Regions from separate parts of the Thioalkalivibrio sp. ALE23 genome, predicted to be linked through region 1. Evidence: predicted binding sites of a transcription regulator. Region 1 holds the regulator's gene; each other region holds the start of a gene.

Region 1 (7,886 bases):
ATGTTGAGCACGCCCAGGCCGCGCACCTCGAGCAGGTCCTGGAGCAGGGCGGGGCAGTGTCCGCGCACGATATCCGGGGCAATGCGCGCGAACTCGGGGGCATCATCGGCGATCAGCCGGTGGCCACGCGAGATCAGCTCGAGTGCGACCTCGCTCTTGCCGACGCTGGAGGCCCCCGAGATCAGTACACCGATCCCGAGGATCTCCATGAACACCCCGTGGCGCACCTCGAAATGGGCGAGGCGCTGCTGCAGGAAATAGCGCAGCAGCGCGATGACTTCGTGCGAGGATGTGCGTGTGCACAGGATCACCGGCAGGGGGTCGTCACCTGTCTGCGGCATGCGCGGGAACGGGCAGGTGTCCTCGGCGAAGATCACCATGGTAGTACCGGTGCGGGCCATTTCCAGCACCAGGTGGTCACGCTGCTCGTCGGACAGGCCGGCGATGTAGCGGGCCTCGTAGTCGCCGATGACCTGGATGCGGTTGGGGCGGATCAGGTTCAGGTGGCCGGCCAGCGGCAGGTCGCCATCCCCGAATCCCAGGAGTTCGCGGTCGCCCGCGGCCTCCTCTCCGTGGACGTAGCGCAGGTCCAGACGGCTCCCCATCGCCCGCGTGAGCGCGGCGATGGTGATGTTGCTCGCGGTGCCGTCGGCTGCCGCTTCCGCCCGGTCGGCCATGGTCAGGTGTCTCCCAGCGCCCGGCTGAGGGCCTGCTGGACCCCCGTGCTGTCCGCGGCGCGCCGGATGCCGGCGAGGGTGTCCGGCTGCGACAGCCCGCGCGCGAGCTGGGCCAGCAGGTCCAGGTGTTCGCTGGTGGCCTCTTCCGGCACCAGCAGGGCGATCAGGATGTCCACCGGTTCGTGGTCCATGGCTTCGAAATCCACGCCCTGATCCAGACGCAGGACCGCGATGCGGGGCGTATCCAGCTCGGCGAGACGGCCGTGCGGGATCGCCACGCCATGGCCGAGCCCGGTGGAGCCCAGTTTTTCGCGGGCCGACATGGCTTCGAACGCGGCACTGGCCGCCAGTCCGTCCGCGGCCCCGTCCACCAGCAGATCGGCGAGGGTTTCCAGCGCTCGTTTCTTGCTGGAGCAGTCGGTTTCCAGTCCGATGCGCTCCGGGGTGATGAGCTCGGCCGGATTCATCGGCTTACTCGGGTTGTTCGCGGTTGCGCTGGGCGCCCTCGGCGCGATGATGATCCTTGACCTTCTCCTTGTGCTTGATCAGCTGGCGGTCGACCTTGTCGATCAGGCCGTCGATGGCGGCGTACATGTCATCGTGGCTGGCCTCGGCGTGGATGTGGTTGCCGCTGACCTGCAGATTCGCTTCCGCCTTGTTGTGCAGCTTCTGCGTCTTCTCGTGGTTCAGCACCACGTGCACGTCGATCACCTTGTCGAAGTGGCGTTCCAGCTTCTGGAATTTCTCGTTGACGTAGTCGCGCAGGGCGTCGGTGATGTCGACGTGGTGTCCGGTGAGATTGATCTGCATGGGTCAGGCTCCTTTCGGTTTGCTTCCGGTCGGCATGGCGGCCATCTGGCGGCGCTCGCTGGAGGATGGCAGGTTCATGCCCTCCCGGTATTTGGCCACGGTACGCCGGGCCACGTTGATGCCCCGATCCGCCAGGATCTGGGCGAGGCGGGAATCGCTGAGCGGTTTGCCCGGCGTTTCCTCTTCGATGAGTTCGCGGATCATGGCACGAATCGCGGTCGCGGAGCATTCCCCGCCGTCGCTGGTGCCCACGTGACTGGAGAAGAAATACTTGAATTCGAACACCCCGCGGGGGGTGTGCATGTATTTCTGCGTGGTCACCCGCGAGATCGTGGACTCGTGCATCTCCAGGGCTTCGGCGATGTCGCGCAGGATCAGCGGCTGCATCGCCACCTCGCCGTGTTCCAGGAACCCCTGCTGGCGTTCGACGATCGCGCGCGCCACGCGCAGCAGGGTGTCGTTGCGGCTGTGCAGGCTCTTGATGAACCATCGCGCCTCCTGCAGCTGATCGCGCATGAAGGCGCTGTCGCGGGCATCGGAGACCTGGCGGACCATGCCGGCGTAGAGGTCGTTGATGCGAATGCGCGGGGCGATCTCGGGATTCAGGTCGACCTGCCAGCCCCGGTCGGTATGACGCACGTAGACATCCGGGACCACGTATTCCGGCGGTGTCTCGCTGATCTGGGCGCCGGGGCGCGGGTTGAGCGTGCGGATCAGGTCCAGCGCCGCGGCCAGTTCGTTGCCATCGCGTACGCCGCTCTGGCGCTGCAGGGCCTTGTAGTCACGCCGGGCAAGGGCGTCCATGCCGTGTTCCAGGAGCGCGCGCGCCGCCTCGCGCGAGGGGGCGTCCGGCGCCAGCTCGCCCAGCTGGACCTCCAGGCACTCGCGCAGATCCAGCGAACCGACCCCCAGCGGGTCGCAGTGCTGCAACCAGTGGCGTACGGCCTCGACCTCGTCGGTGTCGACGGGGGGGTCTTCACTCCGGCTGATGGTCTCGGCCAGGGTCTCGACGTCACCCTCGAGGTAGCCGTCGCCGTTGATGGTGTCGATCAGGGCGGCGCCGATGCGCTGGTCGCGCGGGGTCAGGTGCGACAGATGCAGCTGCCACAGCAGGTGATCCTGCAGCCCGCCGCCGCCGTCGTCGTCCGAGGTGTTCTCCAGCGGGTCGCGGTCGTCCAGACCGCGCGGGCTGGCGCTGGCGTCGTAGATGTCTTCCCAGCGGCTGTCGGTCACCAGCTCGTCGGGGATGACGTCCTCCGAGCCGCCGGCATCCACCGTTTCGCCGGTGCCGGCGTTGTCGCTGCCGCTCTCGCCGTCGTCGGTGTTCGCGTCGCTGTCGGTGTCCCCCGCGTCGGCACCGAGTTCGTCATCCTCGGCCTGTTCCAGCATGGGATTGCTTTCCAGCGCCTGCTGGATCTCGGCCTGGAGCTCCAGCGTGGACAGCTGCAGCAGCCGGATGGCCTGCTGCAGCTGCGGCGTCATGGTCAGCGTCTGACCGAGCTGCAGATTCAGCCCGGGCTTCAGCATGAGTTGGGAAAGGCGTTGGTCACCATAAGTGAATAGTAATCCCTTGCTGCGGGCTTGTGCACCGTCCGGGTGCGGCGGTCGGTGTCACAGGCGGAAGTTTTCGCCGAGGTAGACCTCGCGCACGCGGGTGTCGGCCAGCAGTTCGTCCGGCGTGCCCGCGCTCAGCAGGCGCCCCTCGCTGAGGATGTACGCGCGATGGCAGATGCCCAGGGTCTCGCGTACGTTGTGATCCGAGATTAGTACGCCGATGCCGCGTTCGGCCAGGTGGCGGATGACTTCCTGGATCTCGCCGACCGAGATCGGATCGACCCCGGCAAACGGTTCGTCCAGACAGATGAACCGCGGATCGCCGGCCAGCGCGCGGGCGATCTCGGCGCGCCGCCGCTCGCCTCCGGACAGCGCGATCCCGGGGCTGTGGCGCACGGTCTCCAGCTGGAATTCCTCGATCAGGGCGTCGCCGATGCGGCGGCGCTCGTGGCGGTCGAGTTCCGGGCGCAGTTCCAGCACCGCCTGCAGGTTGTCCTGGACCGACAGGCGGCGAAAGATCGATGCCTCCTGCGGGAGATAGCCCAGCCCGGCGCGGGCGCGTTCGTGGATGGGCGCCCGGGTGATGTCGCGCCCGCCCAGGGTGATGCGCCCGGTATTGGGCCGGATCAGTCCGACCAGGCTGTAGAAGCAGGTGGTCTTGCCGGCTCCGTTGGGTCCCAGCAGGCCGACCACTTCGCCGGGCACCAGGTCCACATCCATCGCGTCCAGCACGGTACGCTGGCCATAGCGCTTGCTCAGCTCGCGGGCGACCAGATGGCCGTCGGCCGCGGGGGTCATGGATTGTCCTCGCGTGGCTGCAGGCGGATGTGCACGCGCTCGTCGTCGGTGTCGCCGCGTTCGGCGCGGATCACGTCGCGTTCGAGATCGTAGGTGATGCGCTGCCCGCGGGCATCCTCGGCGGCGGTGATGACGCGTGCCCGTTCGGTCAGGATCACGCGTTCCTCGTCGAGGAAATAGTCGATGCGCAGCCCTTCGGCGATGCGCGTCTCGCCGGTCTCGGGATCGGGCGACTCCAGGCGTGCGGGCTCGCCGTGGGCCTCGATCTCGTAGGGGCGGCGCTCGCGCATGTGCACGATCACGCGGTCCGCTTCCAGCGTGGCATCGCCGCGCACCACGATCACGTCGCCGGTGTAGGTTCCGGTGCCCGCGCGTTCGTCCATCTCGGCGTGGTCCGCGGTGATCTCCACCGGCAGGGCATCCTCGCGGCCGGTCGCCGGCGGGGCCGCCAGGAACAGTGCGAGTATGCCCGCCACGGCAAGCAGCGGGGCCGGTCGGCGGATGCCCGCGCGGCGATGTTCGGTTGTGGCCGGGTTCATTCCGGGCGGTCCTCCTGCGGCAGGTCGCTGTACAGCGTGTAGACCTCGGCGAGCAGCTCAATGGTATCCGCTTGCGGGTCGGCGCGCAGGCCGGTACCCCTCTGGAACAGTCCCGGCTGTTCCAGGGTGCTCGGGGCCGACGAGGTCGTCAGCCGGGTGTCCAGCGCCACGCGCACGTCGCGCGACTCGATCACCGTGCGTACGCGCGCGTCGCGTTCGGGGCGCAGGCCGCGGGTGTGGCCGAAGGTATGCAGCAGTTCGCGATCGGGCTGATGTGCCGCGCGCGGGGCGCGCCAGGTCCAGTTCAGGCCCCGTTGGTCCAGCAGATCCAGCTCCGGGTCATCGATGAACTGGACCGCATCCCGGTCGTATTCGCGCAGCCGCGACCCCTGCAGGCGGTGGGTGGGCCGCCCGTCCTCGCCGGTGACATGCGCGGTAAACCCCTCGATCTGCAGCGTAGGTTCCGCGTCGGCCGCGGGTTCGGCGGGCGGCTCGGCCGCTGCCGGCCCGGCGAGCAGGCATCCGGCGGCCAGCAGCCGGGCGGCGAGCGGGGTGCGGCGCGGATCCGGGGTCATGCGTGCAGGTAGCTTTCGAGCACGGCCTCAAGGCGGCCGCGCGCGGCCAGCAGGTCCTCGCAGACTTCGCGGACCGCGCCGCGCCCGCCACCGGCCGTGGTGACCCATTGCGCGTGCTGGCGCACGAACGGATGGGCGTCGCCGACCGCGATGCCCAGGCCAACCCGTCGCATCGCCGGCAGATCGACCACGTCGTCGCCGACGAACGCGGCCACGTCGGCGCGGTGCCCGGTCTGCTGCAGCAGCTGTGCCAGTGCCTCCCCCTTGTCCCGCCGGCCCTGGATGCAGTGGCGGATGCCCAGATCCTGCAGGCGATGTTCGACGACCGCCGACTGCCGCCCGGTCAGGATCGCGACCTCCAGGCCTTCGTCCATGGCCATGCGCAGGCCGTGGCCGTCGCGGCTGTGGAAGGCCTTGTACTGTTCGCCACCGTCGCCGAGGAACAGCGCGCCGTCGGTCAGCACGCCGTCGACGTCCAGGATCAGCAGTCGGGTGCCGCGCTGCAGGCCGGCGAGATCGATGTCGTCATGCATCAGGCGACCCCCGCGCGCAGCAGGTCGTGCATGTTGATCACCCCCTGCAGCCGGCCGTCCGCATCGGCGACCGGGAGGGCGTTGATGCGGCGGCTTTCCATCACCTCCAGGGCCTCCGCGGCCAGCCAGTCGGCGCGGGCGGTGTGCCCGCCCCGGGTCATCACCTCGCCAATGGTCAGCGTCTCCAGGCTCTCGCCCCGGTCCAGGGTGCGGCGCAGGTCGCCGTCGGTGAAGACCCCCAGGATTCGCGCGTCGGCGTCGCTGACGATCACCAGTCCCAGTCCCTTGCGGGTGATCTCGAACAGCGCGTCCTTCAGCGGCGCTTCGGGCGCGATGCGCGGGATCGCCTCGCCGGTATGCATGATGTCGCCGACGTGGATCAGCAGGCGCCGCCCGAGGCGCCCGCCGGGGTGCGAACGGGCGAAATCGTCGGCGGTGAAGCCGCGCGCATCCAGCACCGCCACCGCCAGGGCATCGCTCATCGCCAGGGCCGCGGTGGTGCTGGAGGTGGGGGCCAGTCCCAGCGGGCAGGCCTCGCGTTCCACGCTGACGTCCAGATGGACGCTGGCATCGGTGCCCAGGCGCGAACCGGGATTGCCGGTCATCGCGATCAGCGGGACGTCGAGGCGCCGGATCAGCGGCAGGATGGTCAGGAGCTCGTCGGTCTCGCCGGAGTTCGACAGCGCGATCACCACGTCGTCGCGGGTGATCATGCCGAGATCGCCGTGGCTGGCCTCCCCGGGGTGCACGAAGAACGCCGGCGTGCCGGTGGAGGCGAGGGTGGCCGCCAGCTTGCTGCCGATGTGGCCGGACTTGCCCATGCCAGTGACCACCACGCGCCCGCGGCAGTCGAGGATGTGGCGGCAGGCCGCGAGGAAGGCGTCGTCGATGCGCGCGGCGAGGCCGCGCACCGCATCGGCTTCGTTCTCGAGGACCGCGAGGGCGAGCTTGCGGGTGGTTTCGGGGTTCAGATCCATGCCGGTGCCGTGATTGCGAGAGTCACAAGGTAGCCGCTGAAGGCCAGCAGGAGAAGGGCCCCGTGCCAGCGGGTGATGCGGCCGGCGCCGAAGCGGGCGGCCAGCAGCACCGCCACGGTCAGGGCCAGCATCACCGGATAGTCACGGGTCAGCACTGCGGGTTCCACCGCCAGTGGCGCGATCACGGCGGGTACCGCCAGCACCGCCAGCAGGTTGAACAGATTGGAGCCGACGACGTTGCCGAGGGCCATGCCGGTTTCGCGCCGCAGCGCGCTGGCCACGGTGGTGGCCAGCTCCGGCAGACTGGTGCCGATCGCGACCAGGGTCAGGCCGATCAGCAGTTCGCCGGCTCCCAGGGCGGTGGCGATCTCGACCGCCCCCCAGACCAGCGCCTGGCTGCTCGCCAGCAACGCCACCAGACCGCCGGCGAGCCACCCCAGGGCCGCCGGGAGACCGCCGGGCGTGGCCGCCGGCGGGCGCGGGGTCAGCCCGGGGTCGGACTCCGGGGGCGTGCCGGGGTGGCGGGCCGCGCGGATCATCCAGACCACGACCGCGATCAGGCCGGCCAGCATGATCACCCCTTCCGCCCGCGCCAGCCGGCCGTCCAGCAGCAGCAACAGCACGCCGAGCGTGGCCAGCAGCAACAGTGGCAGTTCGCGTCGTACCAGCCCGTGACCGGCGATGATCGGGGCGATCAGGGCGGCCAGCCCGAGTACCAGTCCCAGGTTGGCGATGTTCGAGCCGATCGCGTTGCCCACCGCCAGCCCCGGCGCCCCCTGCAGGCTGGCCAGCAGCGAGACGATGATCTCCGGGGCCGAAGTGCCGAAGGCGACTACGGTAAGGCCGATCAGCACCGGCGAGACCCCGAGCCCGCGCGCCAGGCCGGCGGCGCCGAACACGAAGCGATCGGCACTGGCGGCGAGCAGTACGAGACCACCGACGACGGCGAGCAGCGGCAGCAGCATGCGCGGTCCGGTCGCCCCCTATCGATGGCCGACCCGCAGGAGCTCGAGGCACTCTGGGGTCGTGACCCGGGGTTGCCAGTCGAGTTCCCGGCGTGCGCGGGTGCAGTCCAGGACCAGCGGGCCGTCGAGCCCGCGCACCCAGCCCGGGTCGCCGGCGCGCGCGCTCAGGCGCCAGGCCAGCGGGTGCAGTCTGCGGATGAGGCCGGCGGGCACCGGCAGGGTCAGGCGCCGACCGTGACGGGCCATGGCGCGCAGCGACCACACCGGTTCGGTGCCCAGGTTGAAGCAGCCCGGGGCACGGCGGGTGACTGCGGCGGCGATCGCTCGCGCGGCGTCCTCCTCCCACAGGATCTGCACCGGTGCGTCGATCCCGGCGGGGTGAAGGCGGCTGCGGGCGATCCGCTGCAGCAGCGGCTGGGCATGTGGCCCGACCACCGCGGGCGGCCGCAGCACGGTGG
Region 2 (7,886 bases), 570 kb from region 1:
ATTCTCGTACACCGTCATCCAGGGCAGCAGGGAGTGGTTCTGGAACACCACGGCACGCTCTGGCCCGGGTTCCACTACCTCGCGCTCTTCCAGAAGAACGCCCCCAGTGGTTGCGCGCAGCAGCCCAGCCACGATGTTCAGAACGGTGGACTTGCCACAGCCGGAATGCCCGATGATGGATACGAATTCGCCTTTCTGGACCTTCAGATTCACGTTGTTCAGCACGTTGAGCGGCCCGCGTGGAGTCGCAAACGTCATGTCCAGATAATCGAGATTGAGATAGTGACTCATGTGTTTCTCCTTACGCGGGCGCGTAGTCGAAGCGTTTCTTGATCAGGCCCACCCCAGCGTCCAGGGCGATGCCCACAAGACCGATCACGAAGATCGACACGATGATCGAAGCGACATTGAGGTTGTTCCATTCGTCCCAGATAAAGAATCCGATGCCGACCCCGCCGGTGAGCATCTCGGCCGCCACGATCACCATCCAGGCAATCCCCAGCGCCAACCGCATGCCGGTGAGGATGTAGGGCATGGTTGCGGGGATCAGGATCTTGCGCGCCGCCTCCAGGCGCCCGAGACGGAGCACCTGGGATACGTTGGTGTAGTCACGCGGGATGGCCTGGACCCCGGCCGCGGTATTGATGAGGATCGGCCAGATGCTGGTGATGAAGATCACGAAGATCGCGGAGGGATTGACCGCCTGGAACACCAGCAGACCGAGCGGCAGCCAGGCCAGCGGGGACACGGGACGCAACAGCTGCACGACCGGGCTAATGGCGCGGCGCATCGAGAGCGAAGCGCCCATCATCAAGCCCAGCGGAATGCCGACCAGTGCTGCCAGGCCGAAGCCCGCCAGGACGCGGCCAAGGGAATACATCACCTGCCAGCCGATCCCCATGTCGTTCGGACCGTAGTCGTAGAACGGATCGCTTAGCAGGTAGACGGCCTCGGCCCACACTTGCCCGGGCGTCGGGAGGTCCGGCGAGACCGTCGACTGCAGCCAGGCCCAGCCCCCCAGCAGCATTCCGAACGCAATCAGCGGGAGTGCCAGCACAGGAATCCAGCGCTGGAACATATCCGCCATCACCTCGAATCGGTCATCGTGTGCCGATTCGATCGCCCCGGCGGTGTCGTTGCGTTCCGCCGGTTTGGTTTCCCGGCCAGCGGCGGCCTCCGTTCGACCTTCGGCGTCCTTGTCGTTCTCGCGTTCAACCGCCAGTTGCATATCGGCGTAATTGGTGGACATGGTGGGCCTCCCTCAGCCGTTGACGTCGGCGAGGTCATCGAGGGCGACCTTGCGACTGTGTACATCGAAACCGTCGACATAGCCGACAAGGTCATCCGGGTCATAGGCGCGGTTATCAATGAACCGGTCAGGGCCCATCTCGATCGGCGAGGAGGCCGCCTCCAGGGTCCAGTGTTCATTGCGTGTGCCTTCCGTCTTCCAGTCGATCTCGGGATAGGCGACGCCCACTTCTGCAGCCGCTTGCCGATACAGTTCGGGGCGATAGACCTTTTCGGCCACCGCACGCATATCCACAGGCTCTTCCAGCTGCCCCCAACGAACCATCTGCGTGACAAACCAGGCCGCATGCGAGCGCCACGGAAAGCTGGCCGCGTAACGGTGGAACACATTGAAGTCCGGGAAGGGTTCGGGGTCTCCGTCCGGATTGAACTGGAGCGTCCCCGTCATCGACATGGCCACTACGTGTTCAGGGGCGTTGACAAAACGGCGGCCCGAAATGATGCGCACCACTTCTTCGCGATTCTCGGGCTTGTCCATCCACTCGTTGGCCTCGATCAAGGCCCGCAACGCTGCCTGGTGCGTATTCGGGTGTTCTTCCGCCCAGCTCTCCAGTACGCCAAACACCTTCTCCGGATTGTTGTTCCATATCTCGTAGTTGGTGACCAGGGTCTTGCCGATACCCATGTCCACCGCACGCATGTTCCAGGGCTCGCCGACGCAGTAGCCATCCATGTTGCCCGCGCGCAGGTTGGCCACCATCTGGGGTGGCGGGATCACAACCAGGCGGACATCCCGATCCGGGTTGATCCCGGAAGCGGCCATCCAGTAGCGCAGTTCATAGTTATGCGTGGATACGGGGAAAACCATGGCGAAGGTCATCGGGGCACGGCCCGCTGCCTGGTCGGCATCGATGACCTTCTTCAGGGCGCGCGCGGAAATCGGCCGTTCGTTCATAGCCTCCGGATCGGCCTCGACCATCCGGTCGTAGAGCTCGTTGGAAACGGTAATCGCGTTGCCGTTGAGGTCCATGCTGAACCCCGTGATGGTGTTGCGCTGGGTAGCACCCACGCCCAGCGTCGCGGCGATCGGCATCCCCGCCAGCATGTGCCCGCCATCCAGGCTCCCAACGGAGACCTTGTCGCGAATATTGGCCCAGGAAGCCTCCTTGGCCACATGGACGTCGAGCCCGTGGCGAGCGAAATATCCCTTCTCCTGGGCGACTACGAGCGGAGCACAATCCGTCAAGGGGATAAATCCGAACTCGAGCTTGGTCTTTTCCAGCCCTTCGGATCCCCCGGCATAGGCCGCCGACCGGAAAAAATCCGGATGCATCCCCAAGGCGGCGCCCCCTGCCAGAACGCCGCCGGCCTGAAGGAAACGCCGGCGCGACAGGCCGGAGGTCTTTTTCGTGTCATTCGTGTGATCGGTCATTGCGGGTTCACTCCCCTTGTCAGCAAACACATCCCAAAAACGAAAAAAGGCGTCCTATCAGCCCGGCCGCGTTTGCAGCCGGGTGATGGACGCCTTTGTCCAGTCCCGTGGGAGGCCCGGTCGTCGGGTCTCCCTGTTGTCAGGCGACGAACCGCCGTTGGCTCGTCTTGCCGGTATTCCTGCAGGAGGTGTGCCAATTAGCCGTTGCTGATCGACCGATAGGGCGCAAAGCCTATCCTGACGCGGAAAAATCGGACGGTTCCCGGTACTCAATCGAATCTTCGCAGGGGAATATCACTCGCAAGCGGCACCACCCTGGGGCACACCGGCGGTGCAGATGAACCGCGCTGGTGCACTACCTGTAGGAGCCGCCTTGGCGGCGAAGCCCCTGCCAGTCGCGGACACTGGCAGGTGCTTCGCGGGCAAGCCCGCTCCCACAGGGCCGGCATCCGTTTCCCGGGGAGTTAGCTACAGGCCGCCCTTGCCCAGCAGGTCGGACATCGCGACGGTCGCCTCGGCGACCTCGGCCAGGCGCCGGTTCTGGTTCATCGCCGTCTGGCGCAGGAGCTTGTAGGCCTGGTCCTCGCTGAGGCCGCGGTGCTGGATCAGCAGCGCCTTGGCACGCTCGATGGTCTTGCGCTCGGCCAGGGCCTGGCGTGCCGCATGCAGTTCATCCTCCACCGACTGCAGCCGGGCCGCCTGGCGCTGCACCAAGTCCATCACCGAGTGTCCGACGATCGGTACGTTGAGTGCGGCATCGCCCTCCTCCTGCGCGGGCTCCAGGCCCTCCGGCGCGCCGAAGAACACCGCATACGGGACGCTGTCGCGCAGTTCCGACTCGGCGAGTTGCGCGACCCGGTCACGCACCGCGCCGAGGTCCGCGCGATCCGCCGTGATGCGTGCCGAGCAGCACTCGTTCAGGTGCATCTCCAGCAGATCCTCGATCTCCTTCATCGCGTCGATGCGCGCGGTGGTACAGGCAAACCATTCCTCGGCCCGGGCGGGGTCGTGGTGCCCTGAGGCCTCGGTACAGGCCCGGCGGCGCAGACGCTCGATGTCGGCGGCGAAGGCCGCCGTCTGCAGCTCGCGCCAGGCGGCACAGGCCGCCGGTGCCGCGAACTCGGAGAAGATGCGGAACGCCCGTTCCTGGGCATCGATCCGATGGACCAGCGCCTGGCGCAGTTCGGGCTCGAAGTTCGCGGCGCCAAACCCGGCGGCCCCGATCGCGCGCTCCTGCCCTGCCAGTTCCTTGCCCTGCATGAAGTTCAGCAGGGCCACCAGGGCCCGCGAGACCTCGGGATCGGTCGCCGAATCCGCAGCCTCGAACACCAGGGCCATCAGGGCGCGAATCAGCTCGCTGAAGCCGCGGGTCGAGTCCATCGGGCTCAGGGTCAGCTCCAGGACCTCCTCGCGCAGGCTGCCCAGGCCGGACAGGCCATGCAGCGCCAGCGCCATGCGCCCCAGCAGCCGACTGCGGCCATGGGCGCAGGCGTCCGGGGCCAGCCAGCCATCCAGGTGCTCGCGGAACGCGGCCGCGGCGGCGTCCGATTCGGCCCGGTACTGCTCCAGTTCGCGGGTATAGCGCTGGCCGCCGGACCCGATCCAGAGGCTGGAGGCCCCGCGCTCGCGCTGCAGGGCATGCACCAGCGCGCGGATGCGCCCGACCAGCTGCACCGCCTCCAGCAGGCGCTCCAGGCTCACCACCTCGCACTTGCGCGAGGCGACCAGGAAATCGCCAATGGACTCTTCGAGGGAAAAATTCGGGGATGTGTTCTGGGTCATGCTCGTCGTCCGTGAATCACTCCCGGAACAAACAAGCATGCGATGTGCCAGTTCGACCGACTGACAGCGGGGGTACAAACAAAAACGGGCGGGGCATCACGCCCCGCCCGCGGAACGGCACGGCCGATCAGAAGCTCATGGAGCGGTCGAACTCGGCGACGGCCTGGACGTAGTGGCCCATGCCGGCCATCTCGGCGTTCGGCAGGAAGTTGTGCTCGCCGACGTCGCGACCCTTGGCGCAGGCCTCGCAGGCCCAGAACGGAACGCCTTCACTCACCAGCGAATCCACGATGTCCTTCATTGCCGGCATGTTATGGCCGACGATCTTGTCGTACACGTTGCGGTTGGCGATGTTCACGGCCTCGCCCTGCAGCCAGACGGTCACGTCGTGGCCCTGCTGCTTGGCCACATTGGCGGCAATCATGCCAAGCGTGGCGCGGGTCGGGTCGTCGGTACCGGCGGTGACGGCAACAATAAAGCGCATGGGAGTCTCCCGGGGTTGAAAAGGTGCGAAATCGGTAGCGGCCGGCAAGCGGCGCGTCGATTTCCCACAAGCCAGGGAGAAACAATCGGCTCAGGGGGCGCCCTTCGTGGTGAGACTGTTGCGATAGAGCTTGAACGCCATCAACAGCCAGGGCACGGCATGGACGACCAGGTCGAGCACATCGAGTGGCCGGGTAAGTTCCCCGGCAAACAGCCAGCGCAGTTTCTCCGCGACATGCGGCTCGGGGATCCAGGGGGCCAGGCCGACGGTCGCAACCAGCAGTGCGAACAGCCAAAGGGGGGCCCGATCGACCCAGTAAAGGAAGCGTTTCATCGCGCGCATGCTACCCAAGCCCCGGCGGCGGCGCAGCCCGGAGCCGCGATCGTCCTTGCCCGCGCGGACCGGGATGACTAGAGTCCTGCCAGCTTCAGGGGAGTAGCGACCCGGGTGGCCTTGCCTCACCGGGGTCTGCATCAACAGATTCGATCCTCCGCCCGGAGGACCGTGGTGCAGACAGCCCCGCCGCCGATGCGGCACCGGGCCCCGCGAGACCTGTGGCATGGCGCCCCGATCCGTGGCCGGGTGGGTGGTGCGATGTCACGTGTCTTGCCCACCCACCCGGCCCGGAAGACCGTCATGGAAGCCCTGCTCGTCTCTACCGTCATCGTCGCCATCGCCGAGATGGGCGACAAGACCCAGCTCCTCGCCCTGCTCCTGATCTGCCGCTACCAGCAGACCTGGCCCATCATCTGGGGCATCGTGGTGGCCACGCTGGCCAATCACTTCCTGGCCGCGCTGGCGGGCGTGTGGATCGGCGCCAGCATCCCGGAGGACTGGCTGCGCTGGGGTCTGGGGATCGGGTTCATCGTGATGGCCGCCTGGGTACTGGTCCCGGATGGCGAGGACGAGCTGCCGGCCGCGTCGAAACACGGCGTGTTCTGGACCACCACGGTGCTGTTCTTCCTGGTCGAGATGGGCGACAAGACCCAGGTCGCCACCGGCGCGCTGGCCGCGACCTTCGACAGCCTGATCCTGGTCGTGATCGGCTCGACCATCGGCATGGTGCTCGCGAATGCCCCGGTGGTGTGGCTGGGCCAGCGCTTCGCCTGCCACCTGCCCCTGCGGCTGTTACGCGCGCTCGCCGCCCTGCTGTTCCTCGCCCTGGGCATCGGGGTCCTGCTCGCCTGGGTCTGAGGGAGACACTGAAGTCATTGGCGCCTCGGTGTGCAGTGTCTTCTGGCCCAGCCAGATGCGGCGCACCAGGCGCGGCAGCAACAGCAACAGCGCCAGCACCGCGAGCAGGGCCAGACCCAGCTGTACCCCGCTGTCGGCGCCACTGGCGATCTCCCGGGTGGCGTGCCCCAGCCAGGCATAGGCGAACAGGCTGGGGATCAGGGCGACCATGGTGGTCAGCGCGAAGACCGGCAGCGGCAGCCGGACCAGCCCCAGGGCGTAATTGGTTGGGGCGAACGGAAACACCGGCACCAGGCGGGTCAGGGCCACGACCCGCCAGCCCTCGGCCTCCACATCGGCGCGCAGCCGCGAGCTGCGCGGGCCCATGCGCGGGGCCAGCCAGGGCTGCAGCCAGGTACGCGCCAGCAGGAAGGCAATGACCGCCGCCAGGGTCGCTGCCAGCAGGCTGAGGGCGGCGCCGGTGAAGGGGCCGAACAGGGCCCCGCCCAGCAGGATCCAGAAGGTACTGGGCAGCGGGAACAGGGCCAGCAGCATGAAGGCGAGCACGAACACCAGATAGGCACCCGCACCCCAGCCCCGCAGCCAGGCCTCCACCTCGCCCAGCGGGAAGCCAAGGCTCGGCCACTCGGTGGTCAGCAGGATCCACGCCAGCGACACACCGAACAGGATCGCCGCCACCGTCAGCCACCGCTTGTGATGCCGGATGCGCAACCCGGTCAGCCCTCCCCGCCGGGGTTTCCGCCCGCGTCGCGCAGACGGTCCAGGCGCTCCGCCAGCGCGCGCTCGGTGCCGTCCCGGCGCGGGCTGTAGAAGCGCTCGTCTTCCAGACCCTCCGGCAGGTAGACCTGCCCGCGGGCGAAGCCATCGGGCTCGTCGTGATCGTAGCGGTACCCGGCCCCGAAGCCTTCCGCGCGCATCAGCTCGGTCGGCGCGTTGCGCAGATGCAGCGGCACGCCCGGGCTCCCGGTCTCGCGGATCGCCGCGCGCGCCTGGTTCAGCGCAACGTAGGCACTGTTGCTCTTGGGTGCGGCGGCCAGTTCGATCACCGCCTGCACCAGCGCCAGGTCACCTTCCGGCCGGCCCAGGCGTTCCAGGGTCTGCCAGGCCGCGAGCACCCGCGCGCCCAGCCCGACTGCGGCCAGGCCGATGTCCTCGTAGGCCATGCGCAGCAGCCGCCGGCCCAGGTAGTCCGGATCGCAGCCGGCATCCAGCATGCGGGTCAGCCAGTACACCGCCGCGTTGGGGTCGGAACCGCGCACCGACTTGTGCAGCGCGGAGATCTGATCGTAGAAGGCATCGCCCTGGCGGTCGAAGGCCAGGGACTGCGCGCCCATGACCGCGCGCAGGGCGTCTCCGGTAATCGCCCCGTCGCGGGCCAGGTCGGAGGCGGTCTCCAGCCAGTTCAGGGCACGCCGGGCATCCCCGTCCGCGGCCCGCGCCAGGCGCTGACGCTCCTCCGCATCCAGTGTCAGGCCGCGGCCGCCCAGGCCCCGCTCCGGATCCTCCAGGGCGCGCTCGATCAGGGACTCGACCGCTTCCGCCCCCACCGCCTCCATGCGATACACCCGCGCCCGCGACAGCAGCGCGCTGTTCAGCGCAAACGACGGATTCTCGGTGGTGGCCCCCACGAACGTGAGCGTGCCGTCCTCGATATGCGGCAGCAGCGCGTCCTGCTGCCCCTTGTTGAAGCGGTGGATCTCGTCGATGAACAGCAGCGTGCCGACGCCGTTGCGCCGCCGGGTCTTC
Region 3 (7,886 bases), 640 kb from region 1:
AGGCGAACCGGGGCACCCCCTACCGCAGAATCAGCGCGTCACCGCTGGGCTCCACCTCCACCCGGTCGAGAAAGGTCCGCCCCAGGCGCGCCCGGTGGATGTGATCGTCCGGCACGATCACCGCGCTCACGCCACTGCGGCGGATGCCGCCCACCCGCACTTCATCCAGCGTGACGCGGCGGGCGTTCACGCGGCCGCGCTCGGTACGCAGGTGCACGGTATTGCCGGCGTCGGCGTCCACCCCGGCGCGTTCGGCGTCGCGCTCGCGCAGCATCACCGATTCGGCCTCGCGGTCCACCTCCATGGTGATGGCCCGGCCGTTCACGCCCACGGTCAGGCTGTGCACCCCGCGAGAATCGGGGTACACGGTGATCCCGGGGCCGGCGGCCTCTCTCTCACGGCCCGCGGCTTCACCATCGGCCGAATCCGCATCGCCAGCCCCTGTGGAAGCGGGTTCCCCCGCCCCGCGCTCCAGCCAGCGGGTCTCCCCCGCGAACTCCACCTGCACACGCCCGCCGCCCGCCTGCAGCACCCGAACCCCGCCGGGACCGCTCTCGCCCTCGGCCACCACGGCCCGCTCGCCGTCCACCGACAGGACCGCCCGGCCGTCGAACACCGCGTGGACGGTGATGTCGGCGGCCGCAGCGCCGGGGAAAACGCCGGAGAGCGCGAGGGCGGCGAGCATGGCGAGGCGAGCGACGTAGCGTGTTTCCCGGAATTTAATCATTGTTCTTTGTATACAACCTTGGCGTTTCGCCTGCGAGCAGGCTCCCACAGACCGGTGTGGCGGGGGCCGCGTAGGAGCGGCCTCGGCCGCGAACCGGACGTGCGTGCGCCCCGGGCTCCGGCTGTTCGCCTGCGAGCAGACCCCTGCGCGATGGGGCGCATCCAGACCCCGATCGGCCAGAGGGCTGGCCTCCCACAGGGTGCCGGGCCCGTAGGAGGCCAGCCCTCTGGCCGATCGGGCATGTCCAGCACCCCCACGCGCAGGGGACTGCGCTGCTCGTGTCGACGGTGGATTGCGCCGGGGACACCAGCACGCGCAGGGGATGCGCTCCTGCGTGGGGGAGGAAGGATTATTGGCCGGGCAGCGGGGGCATACAAGAGCGATTACGAGCCGGGGCGACAATCCCGATGGGCACACTCGGGAATACCCGCAAACTGACCAAGGTTGTCACTCAGGGTGACCAATTTCGTCACCCGAGACTGACAACCGCCGTCACCTCCGGGTATTTATGGTTGGCACGAAATGTGATTGCCCGCACAAAAAACAAAGGAGCAGCACCATGCGACAACTCATCCAGAAGGGCTTCACCCTGATCGAACTCATGATCGTGGTCGCGATCATCGGCATCCTCGCGAGCCTCGCGCTGTTTGCCTACGCGGATTACCAGGTGCGGGCACAGCTCGCGGAAAGCGTTTCGCTGGTGGGTCCGGCGCGGAATGCCGTGGAAGAGTTCTATAACGAACGGGGCCGTTTCCCCGCCTCCAACGAATCGGCCGGGCTGGAAGACCCTCAAGGATATGCGGGGAGTTACACCGAATCCATCGAGGTGCATGATAACGGCACCATCCGGGCCCTGATCGGGAACGACGCCAATACTCGCGTGGCCGGCGGCTACATGGTGTTCTCGGCTTCCACCGCCAGCTCCGGGCTGACCTGGCAGTGCGTGGGCCAGGGCGACGTCCCTACCCGCCTGCTGCCCTCGGGATGCCGCGGCGAATAAGCGGGCCCAAATTTCCCTGCCCGGCGTATTGCAATACCTGGCATTACGATTGCATACTTTCAGGCAGGGTTTAGCAGGACCCTGACCAACTCCCAAAAGCAAGGAGCAACACCATGCGCAAGCAAGTCCAGAAGGGTTTCACCCTCATCGAACTCATGATCGTGGTCGCGATCATCGGTATCCTGGCGGCCATCGCCCTGCCGGCCTACCAGGACTACACCGTCCGGGCCCAGGTCTCGGAAGGCATGTCGCTGGCCTCCGGCGCCCGCACTGCCGTGGCTGAATTCTACAACCAGCGCGGCAGGTTCGCCGACAATAACGCGTCCTACGGCCTCGCGGCTTCCAACGAAATTCGCGGCCAGTACGTAGTGAGCGTCAGCGCCGGCACGGACGATACCGAAAACGCGTCCAGCGAAGATGGCCTCATTACAGTCACTTTCGGCAACCAAGCCAATGCTGCAATCGAGGATGCCGAGCTGCTTTTCTCGGCCGTCACTTCTGCGGCAGGCAGCTTGGACTGGCGCTGTCAGGGTGGCAACATCCTCGACACGGATACCCAGTACCTGCCGGCCGACTGCCGCAACTGATCCTGCGAGGATCGACCAGCCGATCATCGGCTGATACCGGCACCGAACACCCCGCTCCGGCGGGGTGTTCTTTTTCCACCCCCTCCCCGCAGTTCCAGACATCCGCCACGAGGCCACGGTGAACGGACCCTCCCGCACCCTATCCGGAACCACGCTGAGCACCATTCTTCTGGTCGCCCTGCTGGCGGCTGTTGCACTGGTCTACGCGCCCGGCAGTACCGGGGGTTATGTCTTCGACGACATGCCCAATATCGTCGACAACACCGCACTGGAGATGGATCACCTGTCGTGGTCCGAGCTGCGCGCCGCGGCGTTTTCCGCGGATTCCGGCCGCCTGAACCGGCCCATCGCCATGGGCAGCTTCGCCCTGGAACGCTATTTTTTCGGGCTGGACCCGTTCCCGATGAAGATCACCAACGTGGTGATCCACCTGATCAACACGCTGCTCGTGTTTGCCCTGGCGCTGCTGGTCGCGCGCCGGCTCGAGCACCGCCTGACCGAACGGCGCGGGCATGGCCTGAGTCTGGTCATCCCGTTGCCGATGTTCGCCCTGGCCGTAGCCGCCGCCTGGGCGCTGGCCCCCATCAACCTGACCGGCGTGCTGTACGTGGTCCAGCGCATGGAGGCGCTGGCCACGCTGTTCATGCTGGCCGGCCTCATTGCCTACATCCTCGGGCGCCTGCGGATCGAACGCGGGCGTCTGCGCAGCGGCTGGGCGCTGGTCCTGGGCGGGCTGGGCCTCGGCACGGCCCTGGCCGTGCTCAGCAAGGAAAGCGGGGTCATGCTGCCGGTGTTCGCGCTGCTGGCCGAATGGCTGCTGTTCGGCTTTGGCGCGGCCGGGACGGCGACCCGGCGCGGGATTTACTGGCTGTTCGGCCTGGTGCTGGTGCTGCCCGGCGTGGCCGGCCTGGCCACTGTACTGCCGGTGAACCCCGAGCTCCCCAACCGCCCGTTCGACCTGTGGGAACGCCTGTGGACCCAGGCCCACGCGATGTGGTTCTACATGCGCAACATCGTCGCGCCCGCACCCGGTGCGCTCACCCTGTACCACGATGCCTTCCCGCTCGCGCGCGGCTGGAACGATCCCTGGACCAGCCTGCCGGCAGCGCTGGGCCTGCTCGGGCTGGTCGCGGGGGCCTTCGCGCTGTGGCGCCGTCACCCGCTCATCACCTTCGGCGTGCTGTTCTTCTTCATCCCGCACCTGCTGGTGTCCACCATCATCGGCCTGGAGCTGGTGTACGAGCACCGCAATCACATGGCCTCGGCCGGCCTGATCATGGCGGTGTTCGGGGTGCTCCTCTCGGGCCGCCCGGGCGACTCGCTTGCGTTCGCGCGCAAGGCGGCCGTGATCGGCCTGATCCTTCTCTACGGGTTTCTCACCTTTCTGCGGGCCAGCGAATGGAGCGATCCGATTCAGCTCGCGTACTTCGAAGGAACCCGGCAGGAAGACTCCCCACGGGCCAGCTACCATCTGGGCCTCATCCTGATTCAGGCAGGCGCCGAACCGGGCCAGCCGGTATACGGACTGGCCATTGAACAGATGCAGCGCGCCGCCCGCCTGCCCGGCGCCACCCTTACGCCCTATCAGGGGCTGATCTTCGAACATGCGCGACACGCCGGACTGAACGTGGACCCTGTATGGTGGACCGCCATGGAGGAATACATCCGCCGCGGGCCGCTGACCACGCAGGACGTGGGTGCGCTGATGTCGCTGGCGCGCGCCCAGGCCGACGGCACCATCGATCTGGACCCGCAGCGGCTGCAGCGGGTGCTGGAAACGGCCTATGAACTCCATCCCGACCGGAGCCGCCTGCGCCCTGCGCTGGCCGACTTCCTGATCAACGTCGCGGGGGAGCGGGAGCGCGGGTACGAACTCCTGCTAGAGGAAACCGCCCACCGCCCCGACAACGAGGTGACCTGGCTGCGGCTGGCGCGTTTTCAGATCGTCAGTGGAATGCTGCACCAGGCAGAACAGAGCCTGATGCGTGCGGCAGAGGCCGACCGGCACGACCGGCACGGCAGCACCCGACGCGCCCTGCAGGCCCAGCTCGATGAACGCCGACAGGAGCCGGACCCGATCGAGCCGGGCGAGATCGAACCGGGCGAGCTCCGGCCCCATGGGGAGGTCATGCCATGACGCGGCTGAACTCCGTTCGATCTCATACGGCATGGCGCGCAAGGCTGGCCCTGCTCCTTCTGCTGGCCCTCGCCTGGCTGGTCTACCGCCCGGGCCTGTCCGGCGATTTCATCTTCGATGATCTGACCAACCTGGCCCTGCTCGGTTTCTACGGCACCATCGACAACCTGCAGGCATTCTGGCTGTACGTGCTCTCGGGCTTTGCCGGCCCCACCGGACGGCCGGTGGCCATGGCCTCGTTCCTGATCGATGCGCGCAACTGGCCGGCGGATCCCGAGCCGTTCAAGCACACCAACGTGCTCATCCATCTGGCCATCGGCGTGGTGCTGTTCGGCTTGCTGCACCGGCTGGCACGGGCACTGGAGGCAGACGCCCGCACCGCCGCGCTGGTGGCCCTGCTGGCCACGGCGCTGTGGCTGCTGCACCCGCTGTGGGTCTCCACCACGCTGTACGTGGTGCAGCGCATGGCGCAGCTCGCCACACTGTTCGTGCTGGCCGGGCTGTGGCTGTACGTGCGCACGCGGCTGGCGCACCCGCCCGAGGTCCGCCCGGCCACGGTACTCGGTATGGCCGGCGGCATCGGCGGGTGCGGCCTGCTGGCCGTGCTCTCCAAGGAAAACGGGGCCCTGCTGCCGCTGCTGGCGCTGGTGCTGGAAGGGACCATCCTCGCCGCCCATGCGCGGCGGCACGGCCTGCAGCCGACCCGCGGGTTTGTCTGGTGGCGGCGGATCGTGCTGGGCGTGCCCGTCGCGCTGCTGCTGGCCTATCTGGCCACCCGCGCCGGGGCCCTGCTGAGCGACGACCCGGGCACGCGCGGCTTTACCGCGCTGGAGCGCCTGCTCACCCAGGGCCGCATCCTGTGGGATTACGTGGGCCACCTGGCCCTGCCCCGACCGGTCACGGGCGGGGTGTTTCAGGACCATATTACGGTCTCCACCGGCCTGTTCAGCCCCTGGACCACGGCACTGGCCTGGGCGGCCTGGATAACCCTGGCCGCGCTGGCCATCGTGTGGCGACTGCGCTTCCCGGCGCTGGCGGCGGCCATCCTGTTCTTTCTGGCCGCGCATCTGCTGGAGTCGAGCTTCATCCAACTGGAGCTGTACTTCGAGCACCGCAACCACCTGGCCGCCGCCCTGCTCGGCCTGCCGCTGGCGCTGGCCTGGCTGCGCTGGAAACGCCCGGATGCGCTCACCCGTACGCTGGTGCCCCTGCTGGTCATCGCCGCACTGGCCCTGGTGACCGCGCTGCGTGCGGACCTGTGGGGCAGCCCCTTCCAGCAGGCCCGCGGCTGGGCCGAGGCCCGCGAGGACTCGGCCCGTGCCCAGCACTACCTGGCCGGATTCTGGCGCGAGACCGGGCACTATGAGGAAGAAGAACGGCTGATCCGTCGAGCCATCGAACTGAACCCCGAGGGCATTCCCTGGCGCATCCGTGCCGTGGGCATCGCCTGCGAACGCGGCCGCGACCCGCATGAGCCACTGGAAGGCACGCTGGACGCCCTCGCCTCCATGAGCGCGGTACGCTCGGTGCAGCGCTCGCAGGTGAACACCCTGCTGGAACACCTGCACGGCGGAGGCTGCCCGGGACTGGACCAGCCCGAAGACGTGCTCGCCATCATCGACCGGCTGGAGGCCGACGACCGGGCCCGCAACCGCCCCGGCCTGGGCTCCACCCTGGAACTGTGGCGCGGCCATGTGCACCTGGACCAGGGCGAGATCGAACCCGCGGTGGCCGCCTACCGGCGCTCCCTGGGCGAAGAACCCCGGCCCGGGCGGGTCCTGGCCGTGACCGCGCGCATCGCCAGCGCCGGCCATCTGGAAGACGCCCTGGTGTTCCTGGAGACCACGCCGCTGGACACCCGCGCCCGAGGCACGCACATCGACGGCATCCGCGCCCGCTACACCGAACGAACCGGGTATTATGAGCGCGAGCGCGAGCACCTGCGAGGGGCCATCCTCGAGGACCTGCTCGCACCGGATTACCCGATCCCGGCCCCGAGGACCGGGCAGGCCAACATGGAGTGAAGCGCATGGATCCGCAGCTGAGCATCATCCTCCCCGCCAAAAACGAGGACGCCGCCATCGGTCCCGTCGTCTCCGCGCTGGCCGGGCAGTTCCCCGAGGCCGAGATCCTGGTGGTGAACGACGGCTCCTCCGACGAGACGGAACAGGTGGCCCGCGAGGCCGGCGCCCGGGTGGTCACCCAGCCCTACAGCATGGGCAACGGCGCCGCGATCAAGCGCGGGGCGCGTTCGGCGCATGGCGAGATCCTGGTGTTCATGGACGCCGACGGCCAGCACGACCCGGCGGATATCCCGCGCCTGCTGGAACGCCTGGACAACGGCTACGACATGGCAGTGGGCGCGCGCCAGCGCGGTTCGCAGGCCAACGTGGGCCGCGGCCTGGCCAACCGCTTCTACAACCGGCTGGCCAGCTTCATGACCGGGCAGCGGATCGAGGATCTAACCTCCGGCTTTCGGGCAGTACGCGCGCGGCTGTTCCGCGAGTTCCTGCACCTGCTGCCCAACGGCTTTTCCTACCCGACCACCATCACCATGGCGTTCTTCCGCGCCGGCTACCCGGTGTGCTACGTGCCCATCCACGCCGCCAAACGCATTGGCCAGAGCCATATCCGCCCCATTCAGGACGGCATCCGCTTCCTGCTGATCATCTTCAAGATCGGCACGCTCTATTCGCCACTCAAGCTGTTCGTGCCCGTGGCGTTCCTGCACGGCTTGCTGGGCGTGGGGTACTACGCGTTCACCTTTCTCACCCAGGGGCGGCTGTCGCTGGCCACCATCTTCATGCTCACCGCCGGCGTCACCATCTTCCTGATCGGCCTGGTGTCCGAGCAGATCACCCAGCTGATGTACAAGGATGCGCACTCGGAAGGCGACTAAAACGCCGAACAGCGAATCCCAAGCCGCTGCCGAACCACGAACCACAGCCACACGTTCCACACCACCAGACTCACGCTGGTGGCCGCCGCCGCACCCGCCACACCGAATAGCGGGATCAGCGCCAGGTTCAGCACCACGTTCAACCCCGCCGCCACCGCCACCACTCGAGTGACGTCGCGTTCGTGGCCCGTCATGTTCAGCAACAAGCCGGTGGAACCAAACCCGGCATTGACTACCTGCCCCAGCCCCAGAATCAGTAACGGCAACCAGGCGGCCCCGAATTCCGCTCCGAAGATTGTCACCAGCAGCCACTCGCCGATCAGCGCGAACACCAGCACCGACGGCAACGCAAAAGCCAGCGCGGCCTGTGCAGTACGCCGAGCCATCTTCTGCAGCTTGCCGAACTCCCCCTGGTTATACAGCCGGGTAATGTACGGGGCGACCACCATGTTCAGGGCCTTAAGCCCAAGAGCCACCATCAAGGCCCCCTGCGCCGCCGTGCGATACACCCCCACATCCACCGAAGCCGCCAGGAT
Region 4 (7,886 bases), on a different contig from region 1:
GGCCGCGATGCTGGCCGGCAGTTTCCTGGTTGCGGGATGCTCCGGGGCCTCGGCCCCGTCGCCCGAGACGGTGGAGGCCTCGGCCGACGGGCTGTCGGTGGAGATCCTGCACGAGGGGCTCAATCACCCCTGGGCCATTGCGTTCCTGCCCGACGGTGGCGCGCTGATCAGCGAGCGCCCGGGCGCGCTGCGGCATTTCCCGGCCGGCGACGACGGCCCGGATTTTTCCGGTCGGGGTGAACTGGTGCCGGGGCTGCCGGATGACCTGCGGGCGCGCAATCAGGGCGGGTTGCTGGACCTGGCCCTGCACCCGGATTTCGCCGACAACCGCTGGCTGTACTTCACCTATGCGGCCAGCGTGGACGGCGGGCTGACCACGCGTCTGGCGCGGGGACGCTTCGAGGACGGGGCCCTGAACGACGTCGAGACCCTGTTTACCGCCGAACCCGGGGTGCGCGGCGGGCGCCATTTCGGCAGCCGCATCGTGTTCGACGACGACACTCACGTGTTCACCAGCGTCGGTGACCGCGGGGACCGTCATCAGGCACAGGATCCCTCCAACCACATCGGTACCATCATCCGTCTGCATGACGACGGTACGATCCCGGCGGACAACCCGTTCGTGGATGATGCCGACCGGCGCGACGCGATCTGGGCGTATGGCGTGCGCAATTCCCAGGGCATGGTGATGGATCCCGAGACCGGCATCCTGTGGGAGAACCAGCACGGTCCGCAGGGCGGGGACGAGGTCAACATCATCGAGCCGGGCAACAACTACGGCTGGCCGGTGATCACCCATGGCGAGGAGTACGGTGGCGGCCAGATCGGCGAGGGCATCACCGAGAAGGAGGGGATGGTCTCCCCGTTGCACCACTGGACGCCGTCGATTGCGCCTTCCGGTATGGCGATCCTGCGGGATCCGGCCTTTGCCGACTGGGACGGCGAACTGCTGGCGGGCGGGCTGGCCCACCGTACCCTGCGCCGTCTGACTTTCGATGCTCGCGAGCTGGTCAGCGAGGTGGAGGTACTGCCCGATCTGGACCGCCGGGTGCGCGACGTGCGCGTACACGACGGCGCGATATGGGTGCTGACCGACCATAACCCCGGCGAGCTGCTGCGGCTGCGCCCGGCCGGCGACCACGGGAGCGAATGATGTTCGGCGACTGGATGCAGCCGCAGATGGTGGAGCCCGAGCGCGCCCTGCCCGGCCGGGGCGAGGCCATGCCGGTGCCGGAACGCCATGCGGTGCTGGGGACCCCGCTGGCGCCGCCGTACCCCGATGGCATGGAGATCATCCACTTCGGCATGGGCTGCTTCTGGGGCGCCGAGCGACTGTTCTGGCAGCTCGACGGGGTGTATTCCACCAGCGTGGGTTACGGCGGCGGGTACACCCCCAATCCGACCTACCGCGAGGTCTGCAGCGGCCGGACCGGCCATGCCGAACTGGTGCGGGTGGTGTTCGATCCACGCGCGGTGTCGAAGGAGACCCTGTTCCGCACCTTCTGGGAGGGACATGACCCGACCCAGGGGATGCGTCAGGGCAATGATGTCGGGACCCAGTACCGCTCCGGGATCTACACCGTGGATCCGGTCCATTACGAGGCCGCGCTGGCCAGCCGCGAGCGCTTCAACGCCGCGCTGCAGGCAGCGGGACTGGGACCGGTCACCACCGAGATCCGCGAGCTGGAGGCCTATTACTTCGCCGAGGACTACCACCAGCAGTATCTGGCGAAGGTTCCGGACGGCTATTGCGGCCTGGGTGGCCTGCGCGTCGCCTATCCGTCCCCGGTCTGAGCGATCCGTTCGCGGGCCGCGGCCACCAGCGCGCGGAACAGGCGCTGGTGGCGGGCCTTCTGCGGCAGGTATTCGGGGTGCCACTGCACGCCGATGCAGAAATCACGGCCGCCGGCCTCGATGGCCTGGACCACGCGCGAGGGTTCGCGTCCGACAACCTTCAGGTCGTGGCCAAGGCGGTCGACGGCCTGATCGTGCAGGGCGTTCACGCGCAGCGGTGCATCGCCAAGGATGGCGGACAGCCGCGAGTGCGGATCCAGTCGTACCTGTTTGACCGGCAAGAGGCTGCGGGCGTTGGGGGTCTCCGCGTGGAACGCGGCCAGGTCGCGATGCAGACTGCCGCCGCGCACCACGTTGATCAGCTGCATCCCGCGGCAGATGCCGAGGATCGGCAGGTGCTCGTCCAGCGCGTGGTGAATCAGGGATTTCTCCAGCCGGTCGCGCTCCGGGTCCAGCGATGACCTCTTCGACTGGAACAGCCGGCGCAGCAACCACAGCGCGGGATAGAAGGCGTAGCCGATCAGGCGCTGCGACAGGCGTTGCTCCGCCCGGCGGATGGCAGTGGTGTCAGGGCCCCCTGGCAGGGTTTCGCCATAAAGCCCGGGGTCGACGTCGGCCCCGCCGCCGACGATCAGCGCGTCGATGCGGCGGTTGCGGCGGGGGTGCCCGGGGCGGATGCGCAGGGGACGGCCGCCGGCCCGCCACACCGCCAGGGCGGTGAACAGCCACGCGGGCGTGCCGCCACGGTCCGGGCCGGTGACGGCGATCACCGGACGCTGCGGGCGCTCAGAACCAGGCACGCAGTCGCTGCATCCATTCATCGGTCCAGCGGCCAACTGCCTGGCCCGGGCGCTCCAGATACTCCCGCGCGAGCCGTTCCAGACGTTCGGGATGAGCGGCCAGCTGTTCCACTTCCAACCAGCCGTTCAGCGGGTGCGCCAGGCTCCAGGCCGGGTCGTCGATGCGGCAGTCCGGCAACCGGTAATGCAGGGCGGGACGCGGCTTGATCAGTTCGTGTTCCACCGGCGCCGCCGCAACGCGTTCGGGGTCCAGCTCCGCCAGTACCGGGAGCAGGTCCAGCGGACGGTTGCGCGTGGGGTTGTGCGCCAGCCAGGTGTCGATCAGCGATGCGCGGTCCGGGGTGAAATCGGGATCGAGGATGTAGCGTACGAAGGCGCCCGGGAACGGCCGGATGTAGGGCGACAGGCGGCGCGACAGGTCGATGGCCCCCGCCTGCGCGAGGATCTCGTACATGAGCACGAAGGCCCGCATTACGGCCAGCAGCCATTCGGGCTCGCGGCTGTGGATCTCGATGTTCAGCTGCAGCCCGAACGCGTACAGCAGCGAGCGCTCGGTCCCCAGCGCGCCTTCCTGTTGCAGTGCGGCACGCACCCGGTCCAGTCGGGGCAGCTGCGCAGGTTCCAGGGGTGGCGCGACGATCTCGTGCGGGACCAGGCGCCCGGCGGCATCGGCCAGCCAGGCCTCCAGTGCTTCCTGGTCGCGGTCTTCCAGGTCGACCCCCAGGCGGGCCAGGTGCTCGCGATAGCCGCGGTCCTTGAGTACGCGGGCATCCAGCTCCAGCTGGAAATCCCCCGCGTCGCTGTCGCGGACATGCAGCACGAAGGCATGCTCGGCCTCGATGTGCCCGCCGAATTCGTCGATGATGGCGCGGGCCATCGTTTCCAGCGAGACGCCCGCCATCTCGATTTCCACGCCGACCCGGCGCAGGGCCCCCTCGGGGGTCCGGGTCCACGGCAGTGGCTGAAACGAAGTGGTGGACATGCGGCGGCTCTCCTGGCGACGCTGTTCGGTCGGACTGTTCGGGCATGGTAGCGCGTTGCGCCACCATCGCACGCCCCGGTGTACGCGGGCGGGGGCAGGCAGTACGATAAGCCCCTCCGCAACCCTGTGTCCCCGGTGTCCCGCATGGACCGTATCTATCTGCGCGATCTCGAAATCCCCGCCGTGGTCGGCGTCTACGACTGGGAACAGCGCATGCAGCGCCCGCTGCGCTTCGACATCGAGCTGGCGGCGGACACTCGCGTGGCCGCCCACTCCGGCGAGATCGAAGACACGGTTGACTACGAGGCCGTGGCCAACGCGGTGCGGGCCATCGTGACCCGCGAACCCCACATCCTGCTCGAATCCCTCGCCGAGGAGATCGCCGAGACCCTGATGGCGCAGTTCGGTTCGCCGTGGCTGCGCATTACCCTGGGCAAACCGGGCGCGGTGGCCGGGGTGCGCGAGGTGGGCATCACCATCGAACGCGGCTCGCTCGCCACCGACTGAGACCGAGCAGGCCCCGACCGACCGGCAGGACGCTTCCGCGCTTCCTGCTCCTGTTTCCCGCACAGATTTCCCGCACTGCTCCTTCCCGCGCGGCGCCCTTTCCGGTGGCGTCCCCGGCTCGTATTGCCCTCTTTTGGTGCGTCTGCACTTTGTGATTGCACCCGTTCGTGGCAATCACCCGTGGTTTGCCCGCAACAGCGTTGCATAAAACCGGATTTTGCCCCGTTTCACGTTTCTGGCACGCCCCCTGCAAGGAACGGGTGTCGACAAGCAGCGACATCCAGAAAACACGCAGAGGGAGTCAATCAATGAAGAAATTCGCCTATTCCGCCGTCGCCACCGCGATCCTGGCCGTCGGGTCCACCGGGGGTGTCGTCTTTACTTCCAGCGCGGCCGCCGAGGTGTCGGTCAATATCGGTGTGGTCTCCAACTATTATTTCCGGGGCTTTTCCGAAACCGATGATGGCGCTGCCATTCAGGGCGGCGTTGATTACGAGCACGCGTCCGGTTTTTATGCCGGTACCTGGGCCTCCAATGTGGACTTTGAAGATGAATCAACCAGCTACGAGCTGGATCTGTACGCCGGGTACGCCGATGAGTTCGATAACGGTTTTGGCTATGACGTCGGTTATATCTATTACGCCTACCCCGATGCCCGTGATGAGGACGGATCGCTGAGCGCCGATTTCGGTGAAGTGTACGGCGAGGTGAGTTTCGATACCGGACCGGTCGGCCTCTATGGGGGTCTCGCCTGGGTCGTCAACGACAGCGATGACTCGGTCCTGGAAGACGATGATCGTTATTACTACGCCGGGCTCGAGGTGCCCTTCGCCGAGGTCTATGCGATGGATTTTCTCGTCGGGCGTACTGACTTTGATGATTCCGATGCTGACAACTATACCCATTACACCGCCAGTCTTACGCGCGATGCCGCCGAATTCGGCGAGTTCAGCTTCAATCTCGAATACGAAGATGAATTCGACAAGGACGTGAAGGCTTGGGTGGGGTGGTCCACCAGCTTCTGAACCGTCCATTCCTCCATTGTTGCAACACGCGGTCCATATTTGCGGGCCGCTCAAGGAGTCAGACATGAAGATGATTACTGCCGTGATCAAGCCGTTCAAGCTTGATGATGTGCGCGAGGCGATGTCCGAGATCGGTGTGCAGGGCATCACCATGACCGAAGTCAAGGGTTTCGGTCGCCAGCGCGGCCACACCGAACTTTACCGCGGTGCCGAATACGTCGTGGACTTCCTGCCCAAGGTCAAGCTGGAGGTCGCGGTGGATGACAGCCTGGTCGACCAGGTGATCGAAGCCGTTTCGAAGGCCGCGAGCACCGGCAAGATCGGGGACGGAAAGATCTTTGTCTCGCCGGTCGAGCAGGTCCTGCGAATCCGCACGGGTGAAACCGGAACCGAAGCGCTTTGAGCGCCCATCTCGGTCATTATTAGATGAGGTAATCCGAAAATGGATATCGAACAGCAAGTCGTCGAGGTGGCCTACGCTCTCGACACCTTTTACTTCCTGATGGCCGGCGCACTGGTCATGTGGATGGCCGCGGGCTTTACCATGCTCGAGGCCGGCATGGTGCGCACCAAGAGCGTGGCCGAAATCCTCACCAAGAACATCTCCCTTTATTCCATCGCGTCGGTCATGTACATGCTGATCGGCTACAACATCATGTACAGCGAAGGACTCACCTCGTTGATCCCGGGGCTGGGTTTCTTTATCACCGGTGACAACGCCGTGGCCGACGTGCTGGGCAGCGGCGGTGATGTCTACTACTCCGATCGCGCGGACTTCTTCTTCCAGGTGGTCTTCGTGGCCACCGCGATGTCCATCGTGTCCGGGGCGGTTGCCGAACGCATGAAGCTGTGGGCCTTCCTCGCTTTCGCGGTGGTGCTCACCGGCGTGATCTACCCGATCCAGGGGTTCTGGAGCTGGGGTGGGGGTATCCTCGACCAGATCGGCTATCTCGATTACGCCGGCTCGGGCATCGTCCACTTCACCGGTGCCGTCGCTGCGCTGGCCGGCGTCCTGCTGCTGGGGGCGCGCAAGGGCAAGTACGGCAAGGACGGCCAGATCAACGCGATCCCGGGCTCCAGCATGCCGCTGGCGACGCTGGGCGTGCTGATCCTCTGGCTGGGCTGGTTCGGCTTCAACGGCGGTTCCGAGCTCAAGGTGTCCGACGTTGAATCCGCGAATGCCGTGGCGGCCGTGTTCACCAACACCAACCTGGCCGCGGCCGGGGGCGTGATTGCCGCGCTGATCACCACCCGTCTGATGTTCGGCAAGGCCGATCTGACCATGGCCCTGAACGGCGCGGTCGCCGGCCTGGTGTCCATCACCGCCGAACCGCTGATGCCCAGCCCGCTGCTGGCGACCTTCATCGGCGCCGTGGGTGGCGTGATCGTGGTGTTCTCCATCGTCGCCCTGGACAAGGTCAAGATCGATGACCCGGTGGGTGCGATCTCGGCCCACGGCACGGCCGGCATCTGGGGTGTCCTCGCGGTGCTGCTGTCCAACCCGGATGCGACCTTCGTGGCGCAGATCGCGGGTCTGGCGGCGATCTTCGTCTTCGTCTTCCTCGCCAGCCTGCTGGTGTGGTTCATCCTCAAGATGGCCATGGGCATCCGCCTGGGTGAAGAGGAAGAAGAGATCGGTGCCGACGTGACCGAGTGCGGCCTCGAGGCCTACCCCGAGTTCACGAACAAGTAACGCGAAACCCATAGCCTGTACGCAGGCTGGACGGGGCCGGAAGGCCGGCCCCGCAACTTGTCTCCTCCGACGCCGACAGCACGGTCTCTCCCAGGACCCGGAAGTTGGCCTTCAGGGCGCCCTCGCGGCGCCCTCTTTTTTGCGATGGTCCGTGCGGTTCCCGACGGTTACCATCATGCGCCCGTCCCCACGAGTAATGTCATGCAGCCCCTGCTGGAACTCCGTCAATTGCGAACCGACCGCCTCGGCCCCGTGGACCTGCGCGTGCAGCCCGGCGAACTGGTGCAGATCACCGGCGCCTCCGGCGCGGGGAAGTCGCTGTTGCTGCGGGCGATCGCCGATCTGGATCCGAACAGCGGCGAGGTGTGGCTGGACGGGCAGGCGCGCGATGCGCTGACGCCGCCGCAGTGGCGCCGGCAGGTGGCCTATGTCCCGGCGGAGACCGCCTGGTGGGGCGATCGCGTGGACGAGCATCTGCCCGCGGACTGGGCGCGCGACGATGCCGAGTCCTTCCTCGAGCATCTGGGGCTGGAACACGGCGCCCTGGACTGGGAGGTCGAACGACTGTCCAGTGGCGAGAAACAGCGACTGGGTCTGTTGCGGGCCCTGCTGACCGGGCCGCGCGTACTGCTGCTGGACGAACCCACGGCGAACCTGGATGAAGAGAACACCCGCCGCTTCGAGCGGCTGGTACGGGCCTGGATGGCCGAACGCGAAGCCGCGGCCCTGTGGGTCACCCACGACACCCAGCAGCGCGACCGTCTGGGCGGGCGCATCCTGACGCTGAGTGACGGCCGGCCGGAGGGCACATCATGGACCTGATCCGGCTCAGTCCGTTCGACCTCGCGCTGGCGGCGGTACTGGTGGTGCTGCTCGCCGGCGTGACCATGTGGGCCCGCATGGGCGTGGGCCGTACCCTGCTGATCGCCGCCGCGCGCACCGTGATCCAGCTGTTGCTGGTGGGCCTGGTATTGCAGACCCTGTTCGACCATGCCCACCTGGGCTGGGTCGCGCTGATGGCGGTGGTGATGCTGGCGGTGGCCGGCTACGAGGTGATGGCCCGCCAGCAGCGACGTTTTGCTGGA

The links. Region 1 encodes sigma-54, which starts transcription at its own class of promoters, with help from an activator protein. Its sites were predicted from a motif close to TGGCANGNTNCNTGCTT; they were not measured.
Region 2: F573_RS0100555 (nitrate regulatory protein) is a predicted target of sigma-54. The motif match lies at 4,496-4,512, and genes of this name have one in related genera.
Region 3: F573_RS0100205 (pilin) is a predicted target of sigma-54. The motif match lies at 1,766-1,782, and genes of this name have one in related genera.
Region 4: F573_RS0104905 (TorF family putative porin) is a predicted target of sigma-54. The motif match lies at 4,320-4,336, and genes of this name have one in related genera.

Annotation. Positions count from the first base shown of each region.
Region 1 is NZ_KB900031.1:675,704-683,589, reverse strand. Features, by position in the region: gene hprK (HPr(Ser) kinase/phosphatase) at 1-677, opposite strand, end outside; gene F573_RS0103405 (PTS sugar transporter subunit IIA) at 680-1,144, opposite strand; gene hpf (ribosome hibernation-promoting factor, HPF/YfiA family) at 1,149-1,487, opposite strand; gene F573_RS0103395 (RNA polymerase factor sigma-54) at 1,491-3,014, opposite strand; gene lptB (LPS export ABC transporter ATP-binding protein) at 3,099-3,839, opposite strand; gene lptA (lipopolysaccharide transport periplasmic protein LptA) at 3,836-4,378, opposite strand; gene lptC (LPS export ABC transporter periplasmic protein LptC) at 4,375-4,953, opposite strand; gene F573_RS0103375 (HAD family hydrolase) at 4,950-5,486, opposite strand; gene F573_RS0103370 (KpsF/GutQ family sugar-phosphate isomerase) at 5,486-6,463, opposite strand; gene F573_RS0103365 (calcium/sodium antiporter) at 6,454-7,428, opposite strand; gene F573_RS0103360 (NAD-dependent epimerase/dehydratase family protein) at 7,447-7,886, opposite strand, start outside.
Region 2 is NZ_KB900031.1:108,489-116,374, forward strand. Features, by position in the region: gene F573_RS0100540 (ABC transporter ATP-binding protein) at 1-291, opposite strand, end outside; gene ntrB (nitrate ABC transporter permease) at 302-1,249, opposite strand; gene F573_RS0100550 (CmpA/NrtA family ABC transporter substrate-binding protein) at 1,262-2,680, opposite strand; gene F573_RS0100555 (nitrate regulatory protein) at 3,149-4,462, opposite strand; gene F573_RS0100560 (DsrE family protein) at 4,590-4,946, opposite strand; gene F573_RS0100565 (hypothetical protein) at 5,037-5,279, opposite strand; gene F573_RS0100570 (TMEM165/GDT1 family protein) at 5,583-6,140, shown strand; gene F573_RS0100575 (TVP38/TMEM64 family protein) at 6,075-6,851, opposite strand; gene F573_RS0100580 (replication-associated recombination protein A) at 6,857-7,886, opposite strand, start outside.
Region 3 is NZ_KB900031.1:34,557-42,442, forward strand. Features, by position in the region: gene F573_RS0100195 (TIGR02281 family clan AA aspartic protease) at 20-685, opposite strand; gene F573_RS0100200 (pilin) at 1,287-1,727, shown strand; gene F573_RS0100205 (pilin) at 1,841-2,314, shown strand; gene F573_RS0100210 (lipopolysaccharide assembly protein LapB) at 2,433-4,451, shown strand; gene F573_RS0100215 (hypothetical protein) at 4,448-6,475, shown strand; gene F573_RS0100220 (glycosyltransferase family 2 protein) at 6,481-7,350, shown strand; gene F573_RS0100225 (flippase) at 7,347-7,886, opposite strand, start outside.
Region 4 is NZ_KB900032.1:255,970-263,855, forward strand. Features, by position in the region: gene F573_RS0104880 (PQQ-dependent sugar dehydrogenase) at 1-1,153, shown strand, start outside; gene msrA (peptide-methionine (S)-S-oxide reductase MsrA) at 1,153-1,794, shown strand; gene F573_RS0104890 (gamma-glutamyl-gamma-aminobutyrate hydrolase family protein) at 1,776-2,564, opposite strand; gene F573_RS0104895 (amidoligase family protein) at 2,581-3,576, opposite strand; gene folB (dihydroneopterin aldolase) at 3,721-4,083, shown strand; gene F573_RS0104905 (TorF family putative porin) at 4,392-5,108, shown strand; gene glnK (P-II family nitrogen regulator) at 5,173-5,511, shown strand; gene F573_RS0104915 (ammonium transporter) at 5,551-6,801, shown strand; gene F573_RS0104920 (ATP-binding cassette domain-containing protein) at 7,003-7,623, shown strand; gene fetB (iron export ABC transporter permease subunit FetB) at 7,614-7,886, shown strand, end outside.